Regions from separate parts of the Nonomuraea sp. NPDC050790 genome, predicted to be linked through region 2. Evidence: predicted binding sites of a transcription regulator. Region 2 holds the regulator's gene; the other holds the start of a gene.
What was found. The regulator HrcA, encoded in region 2, represses chaperone genes, less so after heat shock. The targets are predictions, from matches to a motif close to TTGGCACTCTCNNNNNGAGAGTGCCAA.
Positions count from the first base shown of each region.

Region 1: a site for HrcA is predicted at 6,526-6,552, ahead of groES (co-chaperone GroES). Genes of this name have one in related genera too.

Region 1 is NZ_JBITGF010000003.1:499,185-509,192, forward strand. Features, by position in the region: gene guaB (IMP dehydrogenase) at 1-213, opposite strand, end outside; gene ACIBEJ_RS17125 (LuxR C-terminal-related transcriptional regulator) at 756-1,766, shown strand; gene ACIBEJ_RS17130 (DUF5319 domain-containing protein) at 2,307-2,684, shown strand; gene ACIBEJ_RS17135 (sigma-70 family RNA polymerase sigma factor) at 3,073-3,708, opposite strand; gene groL (chaperonin GroEL) at 4,421-6,043, opposite strand; gene groES (co-chaperone GroES) at 6,125-6,439, opposite strand; gene ACIBEJ_RS17150 (NAD-dependent epimerase/dehydratase family protein) at 6,598-7,548, opposite strand; gene ACIBEJ_RS17155 (MarR family winged helix-turn-helix transcriptional regulator) at 7,652-8,167, shown strand; gene ACIBEJ_RS17160 (Uma2 family endonuclease) at 8,235-8,837, shown strand; gene ACIBEJ_RS17165 (methyltransferase domain-containing protein) at 8,862-10,008, shown strand, end outside.
Region 2 is NZ_JBITGF010000004.1:452,705-462,712, forward strand. Features, by position in the region: gene ACIBEJ_RS22430 (hypothetical protein) at 1-319, opposite strand, end outside; gene ACIBEJ_RS22435 (hypothetical protein) at 316-1,932, opposite strand; gene ACIBEJ_RS22440 (DUF4870 domain-containing protein) at 2,015-2,737, opposite strand; gene ACIBEJ_RS22445 (DUF3097 domain-containing protein) at 2,734-3,543, opposite strand; gene ACIBEJ_RS22450 (hypothetical protein) at 3,561-4,478, opposite strand; gene hrcA (heat-inducible transcriptional repressor HrcA) at 4,623-5,636, shown strand; gene dnaJ (molecular chaperone DnaJ) at 5,648-6,787, shown strand; gene ACIBEJ_RS22465 (16S rRNA (uracil(1498)-N(3))-methyltransferase) at 6,816-7,547, shown strand; gene ACIBEJ_RS22470 (hypothetical protein) at 7,552-8,193, opposite strand; gene ACIBEJ_RS22475 (SigE family RNA polymerase sigma factor) at 8,190-8,669, opposite strand; gene ACIBEJ_RS22480 (histidine triad nucleotide-binding protein) at 8,966-9,310, shown strand; gene ACIBEJ_RS22485 (PhoH family protein) at 9,408-10,008, shown strand, end outside.

The sequences.
Region 1 (10,008 bases), on a different contig from region 2:
GTGCAGGATGCCGATGCCGCCCTGGCGGGCCATGGCCACCGCCATGCGCGCCTCGGTCACCGTGTCCATGGCCGCCGAGACCAGCGGGATGGCGAGCGTGATGTTGCGCGACAGGCGCGAGACGGTCTCCGCCTCGCCCGGTTGGAGGTCCGAATACCCCGGCACGAGCAGCACGTCATCGAAGGTCAAACCCGTTTGGGTGAATTTGGACATGCTGCGGCCCCCTCCTGCCGATGCGCTGATGCGACAAGTTTAGGGCCTGGCTGCAAACGGCATGGCGCGGGTCCGCGAGATGGGACGAGATCGGTGGGACGAGACCCGGTGCGGCGAGACCCAGGGGAGGACGAGACCTGGGGGAGGACGAGACCTGGGGAGACGAGACCCGGGGGGGACGAGAATGCGCCGGGGGGACGATGACCCCCACGGACCGCCGTCTCCCCGGCGCCCCCGGAGTGGCACAAAAGTGCCGGAGGAACCGGCCGGTCGGTGATCCGTCCGGTTCCTCCGGCCACCGGCACCTGGTCGGGCGCGCTCAGCGCCACCGAACCCCCCTCCGCGTCCTGATGGCCGCGTCGCCCGACCCTTGATGCCGACGCTGGGTTAAGCCTGCGTTACTCATGGGCACACCGCAATGTGAAAACGTGCAATTGCACGAAGTTGCACCCCCGTCGAAAGAGTCGGAGCAACACCCGGACAGAGGTCCGATGCCGGGTTATCCTCGCCGCACGCCGTGTCCCCCCTACGGAGCCCCCCACATGCGTAACGAGCCCGCCACCGCGTTCGACCCACTCGAGACGCTGGGCCTCGACCCGGCACAGACAGCGCTGTACACCGCGGTCCTTCGCCTGCACCGCGCCACGCTGGCCGAGCTGGCCGAGGCCATGGACGGCCCGGCCGACAAGGTCGGCAGGCAGCTTGCGGACCTCGTCAGACTGGGCGTGGTGGACGAGCAGTCCGGCGAGTACCTGGCCAGGCACCCCGCCGCCGCGCTCGGCCGGCTGATCGCCGAGCGGCTGGACCGGCTGGCCGAGGAGAGCCGGCGCATCGACACCGCGCTCGGCTCGATCCGCGGCCTCATCCGCGACTACGACGCCGGCCGCCACTACCAGAGCGGCCCGTTCCCGGTCGAACCGGTCAGCGGGGCCGACGTGCTCTACGAGAGCGTGGTCGGCATGGCCGTACAGGCTCCTCCGCTGGAGTTGCTGATCGCCATCCCCGACGAACGCACCATGACCGACTTCGTACGCAAGTTCGCCGACCCCTGGATCGACGCCCAAAGCCGCCGCCTGCTCAGCATGCGCGCCGTCATCCCGGTCGCCACGCTGGCGCTGCCGGGCGTACGCGACCAGCTCACGCGCCTGCTGGAGTCCGGCGGGAGGGTCCGCACGCTGGACCGGGTGCCGAGCTGGTTCATGACCGCCGGGCCCGAGGCGGCGGGCCTGCCCGCGCTGTGGGGCGGCAGCCTGCCCGACCACGCCTACAACTTCTACCTCGTCCGCGCGCCCATCGTGGTCGGCGTCCTGCGGTCGCTGTTCGAGGAGCTGTGGAACCGCTCCGTGCCTCTGCCGTGGGGGCGGCGGGGCGACGGCGTGGTCCAGGTGCTGCGGCTGGCGGCGCAGGGGATGTGCGACGACTCGATCGCCCGCCAGCTCGGCGTCTCGGTCCGCACCGTCCGCGCCCGCTTCGCCGACGCGATGGCGGAGCTGGGGGCACAGTCCCGCTTCCACGCCGGCGTCGAAGCCTCCCGCCGCGGCTGGCTCGGCTAACCCCCATCCGGTACGCCCGCCCCGCACCCCACCTCCAACCCGCCCCAACCCGCCCCCGGAACCCAGCGCCCAACCCACACCCCCCGCCCAGTGGCCCTGCTCCCCCGATCTCCCCCTGCCCTTGCCCTGCCGATTTCCCCTGCCAGTCCCCCTGGCAGCCCTTGCCTCCGCCCATGGATCCCCACCGCTGGCCACGCCCGGCAGACCCCTTGACGCCCGCGCGGGCGACGCCGCTGGCTCCGGGTCCGCCCGTGACCTGGCCGCTGGCTCCGGGCCCGCCCGTGACCAGGCCCCCGAGCACAGTTCCCCCAGCGGCACGCCCAGAGCCGCGCACCAGCGCGTGGCACCGGCGGCGCGCCCAGAGCAGCGCTCGGCCGAGTCCGGCCCACACCCCGAGGGCAGCCTTGGCGGCCAGTTGGGCAGTGCTTTGGGAGGAGTTTTCCGGTATTTCGGGAGGCGGGGCCCGGGTGGAAACCGGCACAAGGGGTCGGTGCGGTGCTTATTAGTGCCCAGGCTGCGTTAGGTCACTATGGTGGAAAGGTGCTGGAAGACGTCCCCCGCGACCCGTTCGCGGACGATCCGAACGATCCTTCCTCGGCCATGGGCGAGTTCGACGACCCGGAGCCGCTGACCGCGGCTGAGCGCGACGAGGCCATCACCGACCTGGCCGACGTGGAAGTCTTCCGTTCCCTGCTGGAGCCGCAGGGCGTACTGGGACTTGTCCTGGATTGCCCAGAATGCGGCGAACAGCACTTCTTCGACTGGGACCTGCTCCGCGGCAACCTCCGCCAGATGATCGACAAGGGCCGCCCGCAGGTCCACGAACCCGCCTTCCACCCCGACCCCGCCGACTACGTGACGTGGGAGTACGCCAGAGGCTACGTGGATGGCGTCATGGACACGGAAGAGCGCCGCTGATCGTCGACGTCATGCCGCAACGCCGCCAGCAGCCGTAGCGCCGGGTCGGTCGCGTCAGGCTGATGCCCAAGCGCCAAGGCGTCCAGAAACGCGTCCGTCTGCTCCTCGGCCGTCAACCCGGCAAGCCCCTCAACCCCGGAACCCTCCCCCGCAACCCCATCCGAGACCGCGGGAGAGAAACCGTCAGAGCCACCAGCCAACAGCCCGGACGAACCAACAGACCGCAGCTCAAACGAACCGCTGAACGACAGCCCGGACGAACCAACAGACGGCGGCTCAAACGAACCGCTGGACGTCAGCCCGGGCGGGCCGTGGGGCGATGGGTCGGTTGAGCCTGGGGGCGTTCGGTCGCCGTGTGCGGCCGGGCCCTCCGTGTGTTCCTCCGGCGTCAAGCCGACTCCAGCTCGGCCATCTGCCGCAACCTCGCCAGCGCCCGATGCTGGGCGACGCGGACCGCTCCTGGTGACATGCCCAGTACATTACCGGTCTCTTCGGCCGACAGTCCTGACACCACCCGGAGCAGGAGGAGTTCGCGCTGGTTGGCGGGCAGCCGCGCCAGCAGCCGCCGCGCGTGCTCGACCTCGATGTAGCGGACCACGGTCTCCTCCGGTCCGGGCCCTTCGTCGGGCCCGTCGGGAAGATCCTGCGTGGGTACGGCGCAGCGCACCGAACTCCGCAAGGCGTCGGCCACCTTGTGCGAGGCGATGCCGAAGACGAAGGAGGCGAAGGGCCGGCCCATGTCCCGGTAGCGCGGCAGCGCGGACAGCACCGCGATGCACACCTCCTGGGCCACGTCATCCGCAATGTGATATTGCCCGGAAACCCGGCCCAGCCGGGCGCGGCAATAGCGCACCACCATCGGCCGCAACTCGCCGAGCAGGGATTCGATCGCAGAACGATCGCCCGCAACGGCGAGGCTCGTCAGTTCTCTTAGGTCGGAGTCATCCGTCCGTGCCGGAAGTCTCGACGCGAGCCTTACCCCAATTTTGGCGTCGGCGACGCTTCCCTCGCTCACGTTAGGCATGATGCCCGCCCTGGTCCGGCCTGTCGTCATGGCGAACGGCTACGGATTGGTCACATTGAAGAGACGATAACTACCCGTAATCAACCGACCACACTAAGCCTTTATATGGAGTCGGAATATTTCACCCGATTCCCCGAAAAGCACGGAAATTGTCATGGCCGCCAGACGCTTTACTCCATAGGTTGGTTTACCGCAATAACCCAACTTTCCACATCTGGACATCCTCCGGCCGCCACCCCTACGCATAAGATCGCCCACCGGACCTCACGCGCTACATCCGCCTCATGACCACAAGAACCCACCTACCACCCCAAACCACCCAGCCGGGCACGATACGCGCGTAACGGCGCCCAGCCCCGCGTCACCGGAGGAGCGTCTCCCTGGACGGGGCCCGGCCATGTGCGGCGGGTGGGGGTGGGGCGGCTGTGCCGTAGGGGAAGGGGCGTCAGAACGCCCTGGAGCCCCGCCAGGGGCGCCCCCCGCACAGACCCCGGCCCCCGGCAACCGACCTTCAGCCGGCGAGCCCCCACGACCACCAGAGCGACACCACGGAAGCGGCCTCAGCCAAGAGCGACCGCACACAGAAACGGGCCCCAGCCCAACAGCGGGCCCCGAGCGGGCGAGCGGGAGCGCAGCAGGTGGACGGGGGCCGGAGAACGCAGCACGGCCCGCACCGGGCGGTGCGGGCCGTGCTGGGGTTGAGGAACGCGGGTCAGTGGCCGTGGCCGTGACCGTGGCCGTGACCGCCTGCGGCGGGGGCCTCCTCCTCGGGCTTCTCGACCACAAGGGCCTCCGTCGTGAGCAGCATGCCCGCGATCGACGCGGCATTCTGCACAGCGGAACGGGTGACCTTGACCGGGTCGATGACGCCCTGGTCGATCAGGTTGCCGTACTCGCCGGTCGCGGCGTTGAGGCCGTGGCCGACGGGCAGTTCGGCCACCTTGTGGGTGACGACGTAGCCCTCGAGGCCGGCGTTCTCGGCGATCCAGCGGGCCGGCTCGACCAGCGCGCGGCGGACGACGCCCACGCCAGTGGCCTCGTCACCGGTGAGGCCGAGGTCGTCCAGCTCCTTGCCGACGTGGATCAGCGCGGTGCCGCCGCCGGAGACGATGCCCTCCTCGATCGCGGCGCGCGTCGCGGAGATCGCGTCCTCGAGACGGTGCTTCTTCTCCTTGAGCTCGACCTCGGTGGCGGCGCCGACACGCAGCACGCACACACCGCCGGCCAGCTTGGCCAGGCGCTCCTGCAGCTTCTCGCGGTCCCAGTCGGAGTCGGACTGCTCGATGGCGAGCTTGATCTCCTTGACCCGGTCCTCGATCGCCTGCGCGTCGCCGGCGCCGTCCACGATGGTGGTGGCGTCCTTGGTGACGACGATACGGCGGGCCGTGCCGAGCACCTCGAGACCGACGTGCTCCAGCTTGAGGCCGACCTCCTCGGCGACGACCTGTCCGCCGGTCAGGATGGCCATGTCCTGCAGCATCGCCTTGCGGCGGTCACCGAAGCCCGGGGCCTTGACGGCCACGGAGGTGAAGGTGCCGCGGATCTTGTTGGTGACCAGGACGGCCAGGGCCTCGCCCTCGACGTCCTCGGCCACCACGAACAGCGGCTTCTTGGTCTGGGCGACCTTCTCCAGCAGCGGCAGGAAGTCCGCGATGGAGGCGATCTTGCTCTGGGTGAGCAGCACGTAGGCGTCCTCCAGGACGGCCTCCATGCGCTCGGGGTCGGTCACCATGTACTGCGACAGGTAGCCCTTGTCGAACTGCATGCCCTCGGTGAACTCGAGCTCCATGCCCATGGCGTTGGACTCTTCGACCGTGAGGACGCCGTCCTTGCCCACCTTGTCGAACGCCTCGGCGATGAGCTCGCCGATCTTGGCGTCCTGGGCGGAGATCGTCGCGACGTTGGCGATCTCCTTCTTGTCGCCGACCTCGCGGGCGCTGGCGATCAGCTTGTCGCTGATGGCCTTGGCGGCCTTGTCGATCCCGCGCTTGAGCGACAGCGGGGAGGCGCCGGCGGCGACGTTGCGCAGACCCTCGCGGACCATGGCCTGGGCCAGGACGGTCGCGGTGGTGGTGCCGTCACCCGCGATGTCGTTGGTCTTGGTGGCCACTTCCTTGGCGAGCTGGGCGCCGAGGTTCTCGTAACGCTCTTCCAGCTCGATCTCGCGGGCGATGGTCACGCCGTCGTTCGTGATCGTCGGAGCACCGAACTTCTTGTCGATGACGACGTTTCGGCCACGCGGGCCGAGGGTTACCTTCACGGCGTCCGCGAGGGCGTTGACGCCGCGCTCAAGAGCGCGCCGCGCGTCCTCGTCGAACTCCAGGATCTTCGCCATTTGGTTGAAAGTCCTCTCCTAGCGTCGAAAGCCCCGGTCGCCTCTGCTGAGAGCTGCGCCCGGGGCCCGACACGTACCGGCTTACTTCTCGATGATCGCGAGAACGTCGCGGGCGGAGAGCACGAGGTACTCCTCGCCGCCGTACTTGACCTCGGTGCCGCCGTACTTGCTGTAGAGGACGATGTCGCCCTCGGCAACGTCGAGCGGAATCCGCTTGTCGCCGTCCTCGTCCCAGTTGCCCGGGCCCACCGCGAGGACCTTGCCCTCCTGCGGCTTCTCCTTGGCGGTGTCTGGGATGACCAGGCCGGAAGCGGTGGTCTGCTCGGCCTCAAGCGGCTGGACCACGATGCGGTCGCCGAGCGGCTTAACGGGAACCTTAGTGGCGGTCGTCACGATCGGACCTCCCCTTCAGATTTGAATGATCTAGAAGAGGCGACCAGCGGGGCCTGCCGTCGCGGGTGGTAGACCTGCCTCGTCGCACGTTGGCACTCTCAAGGGGAGAGTGCCAACAGGAAACATATGCAAGAGGGGCTTGACAGTCAACACGAACCGGCTCAGCGCGTGTAAGAGCCTTCCAGCAGCTCGGAGACGATGCCGGGCCTGCTGGGGGCCCATCCGAGCGCCGCACGGGTTCGCGCAGAGCTGACACGCTGGCTGAGCGCGAGCGCTTCGGCGAACGGCAGGCCCAGGACCTGCGCCGCCTCCGCCACCGGCCAAATCCGCACGCCACCCCCCTCACCCGCACCCGCCTCACCCGCACCCGCCTCACCCGCACCGAGCGAACCCGCACCCGCCGAACCCGCACCCCCCGAACCCGCGCCCAGCGAACCCGCGCCCACCGACCGCGCCGCGGCCGAGGCCACCACCGCCAGCGGCACGTGCTCCTCGGCGACCGCGTGGTAGACGGCACCCGGCCGCCCCTTCTCCACGGCCGTCGCGATCAGCTCGGCCACGTCGTCCACGTGCACGAACGCCGCTCCCTCCCCGCCCGCACCCACGTGCACCCCGTTCCCGCGCTCGGCCGCCCATGCGCGCAGCATCACCGGGATCCCCCCGCCGCGCCCGTGCACCAGTCCGGGGCGCACCACCACGCCGCCCGCGCCGAGGACCAGATCCTCCACCTTGGGCCGGTACCCCACGATCGGGATCGGGTCGGTCGCGCTCTCCTCGTGCCCGTCCTCGGTCGCGCCGAGGACCCACACGCCGCTCACGTACACGACCGGCCTACCCGCGCCGGCCAGCGCCCCGATCACCTGGAGGTCGGTCGCCTCGTCGCCGGTGAGCTGCGCCGCGTGCACGACCGCGTCGATGTCCGGCGTCACGGCCGCGGTGATCGAGTCCGCGTCGGACAGGTCGCCGTGCCTCTCCTCCTGTACGGCAGGCAGCCGCCTGCCCCCGTCGGCGGACGGCCGTACCAGGGCCACGACCTCGTGCCCGCGCCCGGCGAGCTCCTCGACGAGCGCGCCCCCGACGTACCCCGTCGCACCCAGCACCAGAATCCGCATCGCTCTTCCACCCCAAACACTTCGACATCAAAGCTTCCGAGGACGGACAGTAGCCGCACGTTCCGAACATTTCAACCTCGAAATTTTTGATAGTGTGCGAACCATGCAGGACGCTGTGGACGCGATCACGATGCAGTGGGCCGCCGCCCGCCCCGACGTGGACGTGAGCCCGCTGGGCGTGGCTGGCCGCCTGTCACGGGCCGTACGCCTGCTGGAGCGGAGCACCAAGGAGTTCTTCGCCGAGCACGGGCTGGAGCCGTGGGAGTTCGACATGCTCGCCACGCTGCTGCGCGACCCCGAGCACACCATGTGCATGAAGGACCTGGCCGCCACCGCCCTGGTCAGCCCCGGCGCCCTGACCAACCGCATGGACCGCCTGGTGGAACGCGGCCTGGTGCGGCGCTGGCCACTGGAGAGCAACCGCCGCATGGTGCTGGTCGCCCTGACCGAGCAGGGCGAACGCCTGGCCGCCGACCTCCTCACCCTCCACGTCGCCCACGAGGCCGACCTCCTGTCCGCCCTGTCCCCCACCGACCAGGAGGCACTGACGGAGACCCTCCGCAAACTCCTGGTCTCCCTGGGCGACACACCGTTCCGGATGGGAGAACATCTCCCCTAGAGGGATGCGCAGCAGAATGTGGTTCGATGACCACAAACGGCGACGACACCGACGTTACGGTGAGGATGTGACCGCCACGAGAGACGTGCTCGCGAACTGGCCCTACCCGCCGGCCGGTGGCTGGACGTCCGACGATCTCGATCTCCTGCCCCAGGACGGGCCCAACGGGGAGCTGGACCTCTTCAAGCGCGTCGAAGTCATCGACGGAGCCCTCATCCTCAGGTCCCCCCAGCGTCGCTTCGACGAAAGCGTCATCTCGAACCTGTGCTCCGTTCTTGACGCACAGGTACCCGAATCCCTGGCTGTGGCCACACACATGGACATCAAGATCGGCAAGCGGCAGCGCCCCTGCCCCGACGTCCTGGTGATCGACGCCGCGGCCGACGACCACAACGCCACCTCCTACCCCCCGGAGGCGGTCCACCTCGTCGTCGAGGTGGTCTCCTCCGAGTCCGAGTACCGGGACCGGAAGGTCAAGCCCCGGATCTACGCCGGCGCCGGCATCAAGCACTTCTGGCTGGTCGAGGAAGAAGAAGGCAAGCCAGTCATCCACACCTACCTGCTCGACGAGGTCACGCACTTCTACCGCGCCGACGCCACCCACCACGGCAGGCTGAGCGCCAAGTCCCCGTTTCCCGTCGAGGTCGACTTCGCCGCGCTCCTGAGCTGAGCACGTGCACTAACGTCGTATGACGTGGACCTGGACGCCTTTCGAGAACTGCTGACGCCGCGTGGCCAGAAGGCCCTGGACGAGGCGGTCGAGCTGGGCGGGGGCGATCCGGTCAAGGCGACCACGCGGCTCAGGAAGACCTACGACGGCGCGCTCACCTCGGCCGCGCTCACCCAGGCCGGGCTCAGGGAGCGGGCCGTGGCGAAGTTCGGGGACGACGCCAGGCTCATGTACTTCACGCCCCACGGCCTGGAGCAGTCCACGCGGGCCGAGGTGGCGGCGCATCGGGCGCGGCGGCTGAGCGCGATGACGCGGGGGCCGGTCCGGGTCGTGGACGTCTGTTGCGGGATCGGCGGTGACGCCCTCGCGCTCGCCCTGGCCGGGCATCGGGTGGACGCGCTGGAGCTCGATCCGCTGACCGCCGCCGTGGCGCGGGCCAACGCGGAGGCGCTGGGCGTCGGGGATCGGGTACGCGTGCGGGTGGGGGACGCGGCGGAGGCGCCGGTCGAGGAGTACGAGGCGTTGTTCGCCGATCCGGCCCGGCGTACCGCGAGGGGGAGGACGTTCGATCCGCAGTCCTACTCGCCGCCCTGGCCGGTGGTCATGGATCTGGTGGGGCGGGCGCGGTGGTCGTGCCTGAAGGTGGCGCCGGGGATTCCGTACGAGTACATACCGGAGGCGGCCGAGGCGGAGTGGGTCTCGTACAAGGGAGAGGTCAAGGAGGCGGCGCTCTGGACGCCGGGGCGCGAGGGGCGGCGGGCGACGCTGCTGCCGGGCGGGCAGACGCTGACGCCCACGGGGGTTCAGGCGGAGGTGGGCGAGCTCGGGCGCTACGTCTACGAGCCCGACGGGGCGGCGATCCGGGCCCATCTGGTGGGCGAGGTGGCCGAGATGGTGGGCGGGCGGCTGCCGGATCCAATGATCGCCTACATCACCGGCGACGAGCCCGTGGACACGCCCTGGGCGGCCAGGTACGAGGTGGACGAGGCGCTGCCGTTCTCGCTGAAGCGGCTGCGGGCGGCACTCCGAGCCCGCGAAATAGGAAATGTCACCATCAAGAAGCGCGGCTCCGCCGTGGACATCGAACGGTTGCGGCGAGACCTGAGACTTTCCGGTGACAAGTCCGGAGTAATCATCCTCACCCGGATTATGAACCAACCTTTTGTGCTCA
Region 2 (10,008 bases):
ACAGGCGGGTGGCGAGACGGTCGAGGGCGGCCGTCACCCTGGCCGGGTCGCGCTCCCCGGGCGCCGCCTCCGCCTCGGCGAGCACCTCCTCCAGGTCGCGCCGCGCCTGCCGGGCCTGCGGCAGTTCGGCCGCGTGCTGCTCCACGAGGGCCAGCAATGCCGCCACCTGTGCGCGCAGCCGCTCCAGCTCCTCCCGTCCGGCGGGTGGCGCCTGGCCGGGCTGGAAGACCGCGCCCTGGCCGCCGATGTTGCTCCCGGTGAAGGTGCCGCCGCTGATCACGGTCCCGTAGTTGGGCGCGGACGGGTCGGGCGTGCTCATGGTGTCCCCTTGGCCGCGGGGGCGGCGAACTGGGCGCCCTGCCCGCCGATGCTGGTCCCGGTGAAGGTGCCGCCGTTGACCACCGTGCCGTTGTTGATGACCGCGGCGATCTGCTGCCGGTAGGCGGCGGTGTCCACGCCACGCCGTTCCAGGAAGTCCAGCACCGCGTTGTTCAGCCGCTCCTCGACGAGCTTGGCGTACTTGAACGCGTCGAGCCCTTCGAGGAAGGTGTTGATGCGCGGCTCGGCGGCCGCCTCGCGCAGGCTGATCCTGGCTCCGTAGTCGTAGACGACGTACTTGTCCGGGTCCTCCGGGAAACGCATCGCCACGAAGATCCGCCGCAGCAGCCGGGCGGGCGCGCCGACGACGTCGCGGGCCAGCGAGAGCGGCGCGCGGGTGAGCGCCGCCAGCACCAGCCCCGGCCCCGCCTGCCTGGGCAACTCGTCCACGACCCGGTAGACGCCGCGTACCGGCGGCAGCGCGGTGACGATGAACTCGGTGTAGAGCATCCGGCCCTCGACGGCCAGATGGATGAAGATCGACACGGTGGTGTCGCGGTCCTCGGCGGGCAGCACCTCCTCGCCCTCGGCATCGGTGACGGCCGCGCCGCTGGTGCCGACCACGATCCACCGGTAGTGGCGGGCGCCGGACTGTGGGTTGCGGATCACCGCCTGGAGTTCCCGGTCGCTGAGCTGGTAGCGGGGGCGGGTGCCGTACAGGAGCGGATGGTCGCCGTGGAGCTGGTTGAGGCGGCCCTGCGCGATCACGTGGTCGAGGACGTCCAGGTGGACGGGCATGCCAGGCTCGGCGGAGTCGCGCATCTCGCCGAGCCGCTCGCCCACGAACTCGTGCAGGTCCACCGCGTCCACCAGGGCGGGCGCGCGGCCCGCCTCGCCGGTGCGCCGGTCGAGCTCGGCCGCGATCGTCCAGGCCCGCACGAGCTCGCCCGCGCCGACGAACGGGTTCTCGCCGGAGTAGAGCGTCAGGTTGCCGTGCTGCGCGAGCTTCACCTCCGTCATGCGCGGGCCCGCCTCCTGCCCGGTACGGCCGGCGCCCGGCCGCAGCCGCTCCGACAGGATCCGGTAGACGCGCACCCGGTAGGCCAGCACGGTGACGACGGCGGCCAGGAGCATCAGAGGCGCCATCCAGCCCGCCCCGCCGTCCTCCTCGTACCCCGAGTAGCCCGAGCTGTCCGCGCCCAGATAGCGGGTCAGCAGCATCGCGGGCACGACCAGCAGGGCGAAGACGCCGACCACCACGCCGGCCACGACGACGGGGCTCAGCCGTTTGCGCTGCCCCTGGCCGCCGAAGCCGCCGGAGGCGAAGGCCGCCAGCACGCCCAGCACCATGAGCCACGGCATCGCGGCCTCGAAGTCGAACAGCAGGGCCAGCGCCAGCATCACCGTGACCGCGGCCTCCCTGACGGTCAGCATCGACCGCGCGTAGAGGCAGTGCCGCAGCACCGGGCCCAGGTCGAACCCGCCGACCGACGGGGCCACCGCGTGGTGGCGGCGCTCGATCAGCGCGTACAGCGCCCGGTCGCGGAAGCCGGGATCCAGGTATGCCGCGGCGGCCAGGTATCTGGTGGTGTTGCGCAGGCGCTCGTGCACCATGACCTCCCCATGGGTGACCCGTCCATCGTCACCCGGGGAGCTGCGAACATTCCGGAGAGTGATCGAACCGTGATTCTCCGTGTTACTTGATCATGCGGATGCTGATCGGGTAGCGGTAGTTCTCGCCCTTGTTGGTGGCGATGGCCGCCTGGATGTGGAAGATCAGCGAGATGACCCAGACCACCGGCAGCAGCAGGAAGCCGATGATGACGATCGTCAGGACGAAGGACACCAGGTAGCCGATGAACATGGTGATCTGGAAGTTCAGCGCCTCGGCCGACTGGTCGCGGACGTAGGGCGACTCGTCTTTCTTCATCAGGTAGATGATGAGCGGGCCGATCCAGGAGACCAGCAGGCCCAGCAGGTGGGACAGCATGGCCATCGTGGTGTCGTCGGTGCCGGGGCGCGGGCCGTACACGCCGGGGACGTGGGGCTGGGGGGCCGCCGCGTAGCCGTAGCCGGGCGGGGGGACCTGCTGCTGGGGGTAGCCGTAGCCCTGCGGGCCCGAGGGCTGCTGGCCGTAGGGGTACTGGGCGCCGGAGGGCTGGCCGTAACCGCCCGAGGGGTCGCCGTACGCGCCCGAGGGCTGGCCGTAACCCGACGGCTGGCCGTAACCGGAGGGCTGGCCGTATCCCGACGGCTGGCCGTAGCCGGGCTGGGGCTGGGCGTAGCCGTCCGAGGGCTGGCCCTGGCCGTAGCCGGGCTGGGGCTGGCCTCCCGAGGGCGGCTGGCCGTACCCGGGGATGTCGGAGCGCTCCACGCGGCGGGTGGAGTCGTCGTCGGGCTGGGGATGGTCCTGGCTCATGATGCCTCCGTGACGAAGTCGATCAGCTCCTCGACCCGGCCGAGAAGCTCGGGCTCGAGGTCGGAATAGGTCGAGACGGCGCCCAGGATGCGCCGCCACGCCTCGGCGGGCTCCATGCGCCAGCCCAGAGCGGCGATCACGCCTTCCTTCCACGGCACCCCGCGCGGCACGTCGGGCCAGGCCGGGATGCGCAGGACGGACGGTTTGACCGCCTGCCAGATGTCGATGTACGGGTGCCCGACGATCAGCACGTCGGGCGAGGTGACCTGGGCGGCGATCCGGCTCTCCTTGGACCCCTGCACCAGGTGGTCGACCAGGACCCCGAGCCGCCGGCCCGTGGACGGGCCGAACTCCTCGACGATCGCGGGCAGGTCGTCCACGCCCTCCAGGTACTCCACGACCACGCCCTCGACCCGCAGGTCGTGGCCCCAGATCTTCTCCACGAGCGCGGCGTCGTGCACGCCCTCGACGTAGATGCGGCTCTCGCGGGCCACGCGGGCCTTCAGTCCCTCGACGGCGATCGAGCCGGACGCGCTGCGCCTGGGGCCGCCCGCCGCCGCGGCCACCGGCCGCACCAGCGTCACCGCCCTGCCCTCCAGCAGGAACGCCGCGGGCGCGAGCGGGAACAACCGGCGCTTGCCGAAGCGGTCCTCCAGCGTGACGGCCTCCTTGTCGCAGGCCACCACGGCGCCGCAGAAGCCGCTGTCGGCGTCCTCCACGACCAGGTCGAGCTCCGCCGGGACCTGAGGGATCTTGCCCTTGCCCGGACGCCGCCAGTTCCCCGCGAGCACATCACCGTCGTACACACGGGGACCGTAGCAAATCACCCGCCCATCGCGAGGCGCTTGCGGTGGCTGCTGCGGCGCACCAGCACGACGACCGTCCACACCACCCCGATGAGCACACCCAGCGCGGGCAGCACGAACAGCGCCGCCACCCCGCCCATGACGCCTCCGGCCGCCGAGGCCAGGTCCTTGCCGACCCCGAAGCGGGTCTGCGCGTCGGGCTCGATCGTGCAACTGATCTGGTAGTCGCCCTGGGCCGGGGCGTTGATCAGCGCGATCAGCTCCCAGCTCGTGCCGTTGAGCTCGACGGTCTGGTTCACGGGGGTGGTGACGAGCTTGGCGTTGCCGTTGATCTGGCACTCCCAGCTCACCTGCGTGCCGCGCGTCAGGTAGAGGGCCGGGCGGTCGGCCGGGTCGATGGTGACCGTGGCGGGCTGGCCTGGCTGGAACGACTTGCCCGGGGCCGCCCCGCTCACCCCGCCGACCACGCCGCCCGCGAACAGGGCGATCCCGGCGATCACGAACACCACCGCCACGCCCCAGGCCACGGCGAGGTGCCACAGGGGCGGGCGCAGCCGCTTGTTGTCGACGGGCGGGGGGAACTGGGGCGCGCCGCCGTACTGCGGCTGGCCGAACGGCTGCTGGCCGTACTGGGGGCCGGACGGCTGGCCGTACTGGGGTGGCTGGCCGTACTGGGGGCCCGAGGGCGGCTGTCCGTACTGGGGGCCCGACGGTGGCTGGCCGTATTGGGGGCCTGAGGGGGGCTGGCCGTGCTGGGGTGGCTGGCCGTACTGCGGTCCCGACGGCGGCTGGCCGTACGGCGGGCCGCCCGGGGGCCCGTGCTGGGGACCGCTCTGCGGCGGGGGGCCGTACTGGGGTCCGCCCTGCGGCGGAGGCTCGTACGGAGGCTGCTGCGGAGGCTGCCATCCTCCACCCTGCCGGAAATCATCACTCATACCCGCAAGTGTGGCTGTACCTGCTTGCCGTCCGCTAGCACGTGGGTTATCGCACCTTGTGGGCGAGAGCCGTACACTTGGCACTCGGGAACACAGAGTGCTAGACCTGGCGTTTCCCAAGGGAAAGAGGTAGGAGGTGCACACGTGCTCGACGACAGGAAGCTCGCGGTCCTCCGCGCGATAGTCGAGGACTACGTGTCCACCAACGAACCGGTGGGCTCCAAGGCGCTGGCCGAGCGCCACAACCTCAAGGTCTCCCCGGCGACGGTGCGCAACGACATGGCCGCGCTGGAGGAGGAGGGGTACATCACCCAGCCGCACACCAGCGCGGGCCGGGTGCCGACCGACAAGGGCTACCGGCTCTTCGTCGACCGGCTCTCGCAGATCAAGCCGATGTCCGGCGCCGAGCGCAGGGCCATCGAGACGTTCCTGGCCGGCGCGGTCGACCTCGACGACGTGGTCACCCGCACGGTGCGGCTGCTGGCGCAGCTCACCAGGCAGGTCGCGGTGGTGCAGTACCCGACGCTGACGCGCTCCAGCGTGCGGCACGTCGAGCTGGTGCCGCTGAGCGAGCGGCGGATCATGCTCGTCCTGATCACCAACACGGGCCGGGTCGAGCAGCGCGTCGTCGAGCTGCCCGAGGTCATCGAGGACCACCGGATCGCGCACCTGCGCGCCGTGCTCAACGCCTGTCTCGACGGGTGCGGGCTGGCCGAGGTGCCCGGCCTGGTGGCCGATCTGCCGGAACGGCTTCCGGTGGAGGACCGCCCGGTCGTCGCGACGATCCTGTCGGTCCTGCTGGAGACGCTCGTCGAACGGCACGACGAGAAGATCGTCTTCGCCGGCGCGGCCAACCTGGCGGGCGCCGACTTCACCATCGGCCTGCGCGACGTCCTCGAGGCGCTGGAGGAGCAGGTCGTGCTCATGCGCCTGCTCGGCGAGACGACAACGGACACCCCGACCGCGCTCACCGTGCGCATCGGAGCGGAAAACCCCTATCTCCACGGCACGTCCATCGTCGCCACCGGATACGGTTCTGGCGACAAGCAACTGGCCCGGCTGGGCGTCCTCGGCCCCACGAGGATGGATTACCCGGTGACCATGGGCGCCGTGCGCGCAGTGGCACGCTACGTCAGCCAGATCCTGGCTGCTTCTTAAGAGGTCGATAAGTGGCAAACAGCGATTACTACAGCACCCTCGGGGTGCGCCGTGACGCCAGTCCCGACGAGGTCAAGAAGGCCTATCGGCGGCTGGCCCGTGAGCTGCACCCGGACGTGAACCCCGATCCCGCGACGCAGGAGCGTTTCAAGGAGATCACGCAGGCGTACGAGGTGCTGTCGGACCCGCAGAAGCGCCAGATGTACGACCTGGGCGCCGACCCCTTCGCCACCGCCGGCGCGGGCGCCGGAGCGGCCGGCTTCGGCGCGGGCTTCCCCTTCAGCGACATCATGGACGCCTTCTTCGGTACGGCGGGCGGCGGCCGAGGCCCGCGCTCCCGGGCCAGAAGGGGCCGCAACGCCACCATCCGCGTCGAGCTGGACCTGCGCGAGACCGCGTTCGGCACCACGCGCGAACTGGTCGTCGACACGGCCGTCGTCTGCGAGGTCTGCCAGGGCGCGGGCGCGGCTCCCGGCACGCATCCCGACACCTGCGACATGTGCGGCGGCCGGGGCGAGGTCTCCCAGGTCACCAGGTCCTTCCTGGGCCAGGTCATGACCTCGCGGCCGTGCCCCCAGTGCCAGGGCTTCGGCTCCATCATCCGCAACCCCTGCCAGGAGTGCTCGGGCGACGGGCGGGTGCGCACCCGCCGTACCATCAAGGTCCGCATCCCCGCGGGCGTCGAGGACGGCACCCACATCCAGCTCGCCGGCGAGGGCGAGGTCGGCCCCGGCGGCGGCCCGCCCGGAGACCTCTTCCTGGAGATCGTCGAGCGGCCGCACGAGATCTTCGAACGGCGCGGTGACGACCTCCACTGCACCGTCCAGATCCCGATGACCGCCGCCGCGCTCGGCACGGTGCTGACGGTGGAGACGCTCGACGGCGCCGAGGAGGTCGACGTCCGCCCCGGCACGCAGTCCGGTCAGGTGATCTCCATGTTCGGCCGCGGCGTGCAGCGGCTCAACGACTCCGGCCGCGGCGACCTGCTCATCCACGTCAACGTGGAGACGCCGGGCCGCCTCGATCCGGCCCAGGAGGAGCTGCTGCGCGAGCTGGCGAAGCTGCGCGGGGAGGAGCGCCCGCCGGGCAAGTTCGCGCCGGGCCAGCAGGGCTTCTTCTCCCGCCTGCGGGACGCGTTCAACGGCCGCTGACTTCCTTGTACGGCGAGCGGGGGCGGCCATGAGCGTTCCGGTGTTCCTGGCCGAGCGCGAGGCGTTCGGCGGCGATGAGACGGTGCTCGACGGCCCCGAGGGCCGCCACGCGGCGGCCGTCAGGCGGCTGCGGGCCGGCGAGCGGGTCGACCTGACCGACGGCGCGGGCGCGGTGGCCGAGTGCGTCGTGCGCGCGGCGCTGAAGGACCGGCTGCTGCTCGACGTCGTCAAGCGCTACGAGGTCCCGGCGCCCGCGCCGCGGCTGGTCGTCGTCCAGGGGCTGCCCAAGGGCGACAGGGGCGAGCTGGCTGTCGAGATGATGACCGAGGCCGGGGTCGACCGCATCGTGCCCTGGGCGGCCGCGCGCAGCGTCACCCAGTGGAAGGGCGACAAGGTCGCCAAGGCGCTCGGCAAGTGGCGCTCCACCGCCAGGGAGGCGGGCAAGCAGGCGCGGCGCTTCCACCACGCGCAGGTCGCCGACCTGGCCTCCACGGCCCAGGTGGAGGAACTGCTCGGCCAGGCGGCGCTGGCGCTCGTGCTGCACGAGGAGGCGGTGGAGCCGCTGTCGCGGGTCGGCCTGCCCACGGACGGGGAGATCGTGCTCGTGGTCGGGCCGGAGGGCGGGATCTCCGAGGGCGAGCTGGCCGGGTTCGTGGCGGCGGGAGCCGTACCGGCGCTGCTGGGGTCCACGGTGCTGCGCACCTCCACGGCGGGAGTGGCCGCGGCGGCGGTGCTGATGGCGCGCACCGGGCGCTGGTGAGACCTCAGCCCACCTGGTTGGAGGTCAGCGGCGTCGTCAGGTCGGTGGGCGGCGCCGGCGGGTCGTCCGGAGGGCATTCCTCGGGCGGGCAGCTTCCGGACGGGATGGGCGTGTCACTGGGGCCCGGCGTGGCCGTGGGGCTGGCGGAGGCCGTCGGGCAGTCCTCCTCCGGCGCGGCCTCCTCCTCCGCGGTGGACGGGCACGGCGTGGGCTTGGCCGAACTCGGGCTCGGGGACGGCTTCGCGGTCGACTTGGCCGACTCGGTGGCCTGTCCCGGCGCGGTCGGCGTGGGCGTCGGGTCGGGCGGCAGAATCGCCGGCTCGGACCTGCTGGGGCTGGGCTTGTCCTGGGGGCGGTTGGTGGAGGAGTTGTCCGGCGGCGCCTCGGTCTCGCGGACGTGCTCGACCTCGGTCGGCGTGATGACCCTTTCCCGCAGAGAGGGGACCACCATGACGACGGTGCCCGCGACCAGTACGGCACTGACCGTGGCGGCGCCGATGCGCCACCACAACACACTGCGCACGCCCCGCCGCTCGATGCGGCCGCGGATGATCTCCAGACCTTCCGGAGACGGCACGACCGCGTCCGCCTCCGCGCGGAGCACGCGGCGCAGAATGTCGCCGTACTCGTCGGGCGGCTGGGTCATGACATCTTCTCCAGGACGGATCGCAAGGCGGCCATGCCACGGGCGGTGTGGCTCTTGACCGCGCCCTTGCTGATGCCCATGGCATGGGCGATCTCAGCCTCGGACAGATCCCCGTAGTAGCGAAGGACAAGGGCCTCTCTCTGCCGGGTCGGCAGCGCGCGTAAAGCCTCGATGACGGCGGACCGCTCCAGTTCGCCGATGGCGCCGTTCTCGGCGCTGGGGGCGTCGGGCAGGCCCTTGGGTGCGTATTTCTCGACGACGGCTCGGTGACGCAGAACGGAACGGGACCGGTTGACGACAGACTGCCGCAGGTAGGCGAGTGCCTTGTCGGGGTCACGCAGTCTGCGCCAGGCGCCATGGATGGCGACGAACGCGTCCTGCACGACTTCCTCCGCTGTTGCTATGTCGCGCACGAGCAACACGGCGAGACGAACCAATGACCGGAAGTGCGCGCTGTACAGCGCGGTAACGGCCATGTCGGCGTCCCATCCGACCGGCACCGCCCCCAGCGACCTGTCGGCCAGAAGGGTTTCGGTGGTCACATCAATGGGACGCTCGGCCTTCCCTGCGGGTTTACGCTCTTCCGGTTCTTGAGGTTTTCCCGGTTCCTTGGGGTGCATTACCCAGTCGTGTCCTCGCCAGGTGGCCTCGCCTGAGCCTGAATCGTCTTTTGTGCTGAAGTGTCGCACACACACCCTAACCGCGCGGATCTTCCAGCGCACGGTACGCAGGATTACCGATTGGCAACGGGTCGCCTCGATAGGGTACTCCTGTGACCGACTGCCTCTTCTGCAAGATCGTGGCCAAGGAGATTCCGGCCGACGTGGTCCACGAGAGCGACCGCACTCTCGCCTTCCGTGACATCAACCCGCAGGCGCCGACCCACGTGCTCGTGATCCCCAAGGAGCACCACCCCAACGCCGCCGCCCTGGCCGTGGCCGACGACGGGCTGGCCGACGACGTGCTGAAGGCCGCCCACGCCGTGGCCGTACAGGAAGGGGTGGCCGAAACCGGCTACCGCGTGGTGTTCAATACCGGGGCGGGCGCGGGGCAGACCGTCTTCCACGTGCACGCGCATGTTCTCGGCGGGCGCAACCTGACCTGGCCTCCCGGCTGATATTGACGCGAGCGCGCGGGCCGCTCCCGGCTACGATGGGGCCAGAGAAGTACACCCGAATTAAGACCGGGAGGCATCAGGCCCGAGGGCCTGACCCATGTCCGAACTACACGAATCCCGACGAGCGGCACCTCCCTCGCGCACTCAGGCCAAGGTGCTGATCCCGGACGAATACCCGATGGTCAGCCTCCTGGGCTCCCGTGACGAGCTGCTGCGTGTCATCGAGGGCGCCTTCCGGGCCGACATCCACGTCCGCGGCAACGAGATCACCATCACCGGCACCCCCGACGAGAGCGGCGCCGTCGTGCGCCTGTTCGAGGAGCTGGTCGAGGTCCTGCGCAACGGCGGCGAGTTGTCGCCCGACGCCGTCGAGCGCAGCATCGCCATGATGAAGATGACCTCAGAGCGGCCCGCCGAGGTGCTCTCGCTCGACATCCTGTCCTCCAGGGGGCGGACCATCCGCCCCAAGACGGCCAACCAGAAGCGCTACGTCGACGCCATCGACAAGCACACGGTCGTGTTCGGCATCGGTCCCGCCGGCACCGGCAAGACCTACCTGGCCATGGCCAAGGCGGTGCGCGCGCTTCAGGAGAAGAAGGTCAACCGGATCATCCTCACCCGGCCGGCGGTCGAGGCGGGGGAGCGGCTGGGCTTCCTGCCCGGCACGCTCTACGAGAAGATCGACCCCTATCTCCGGC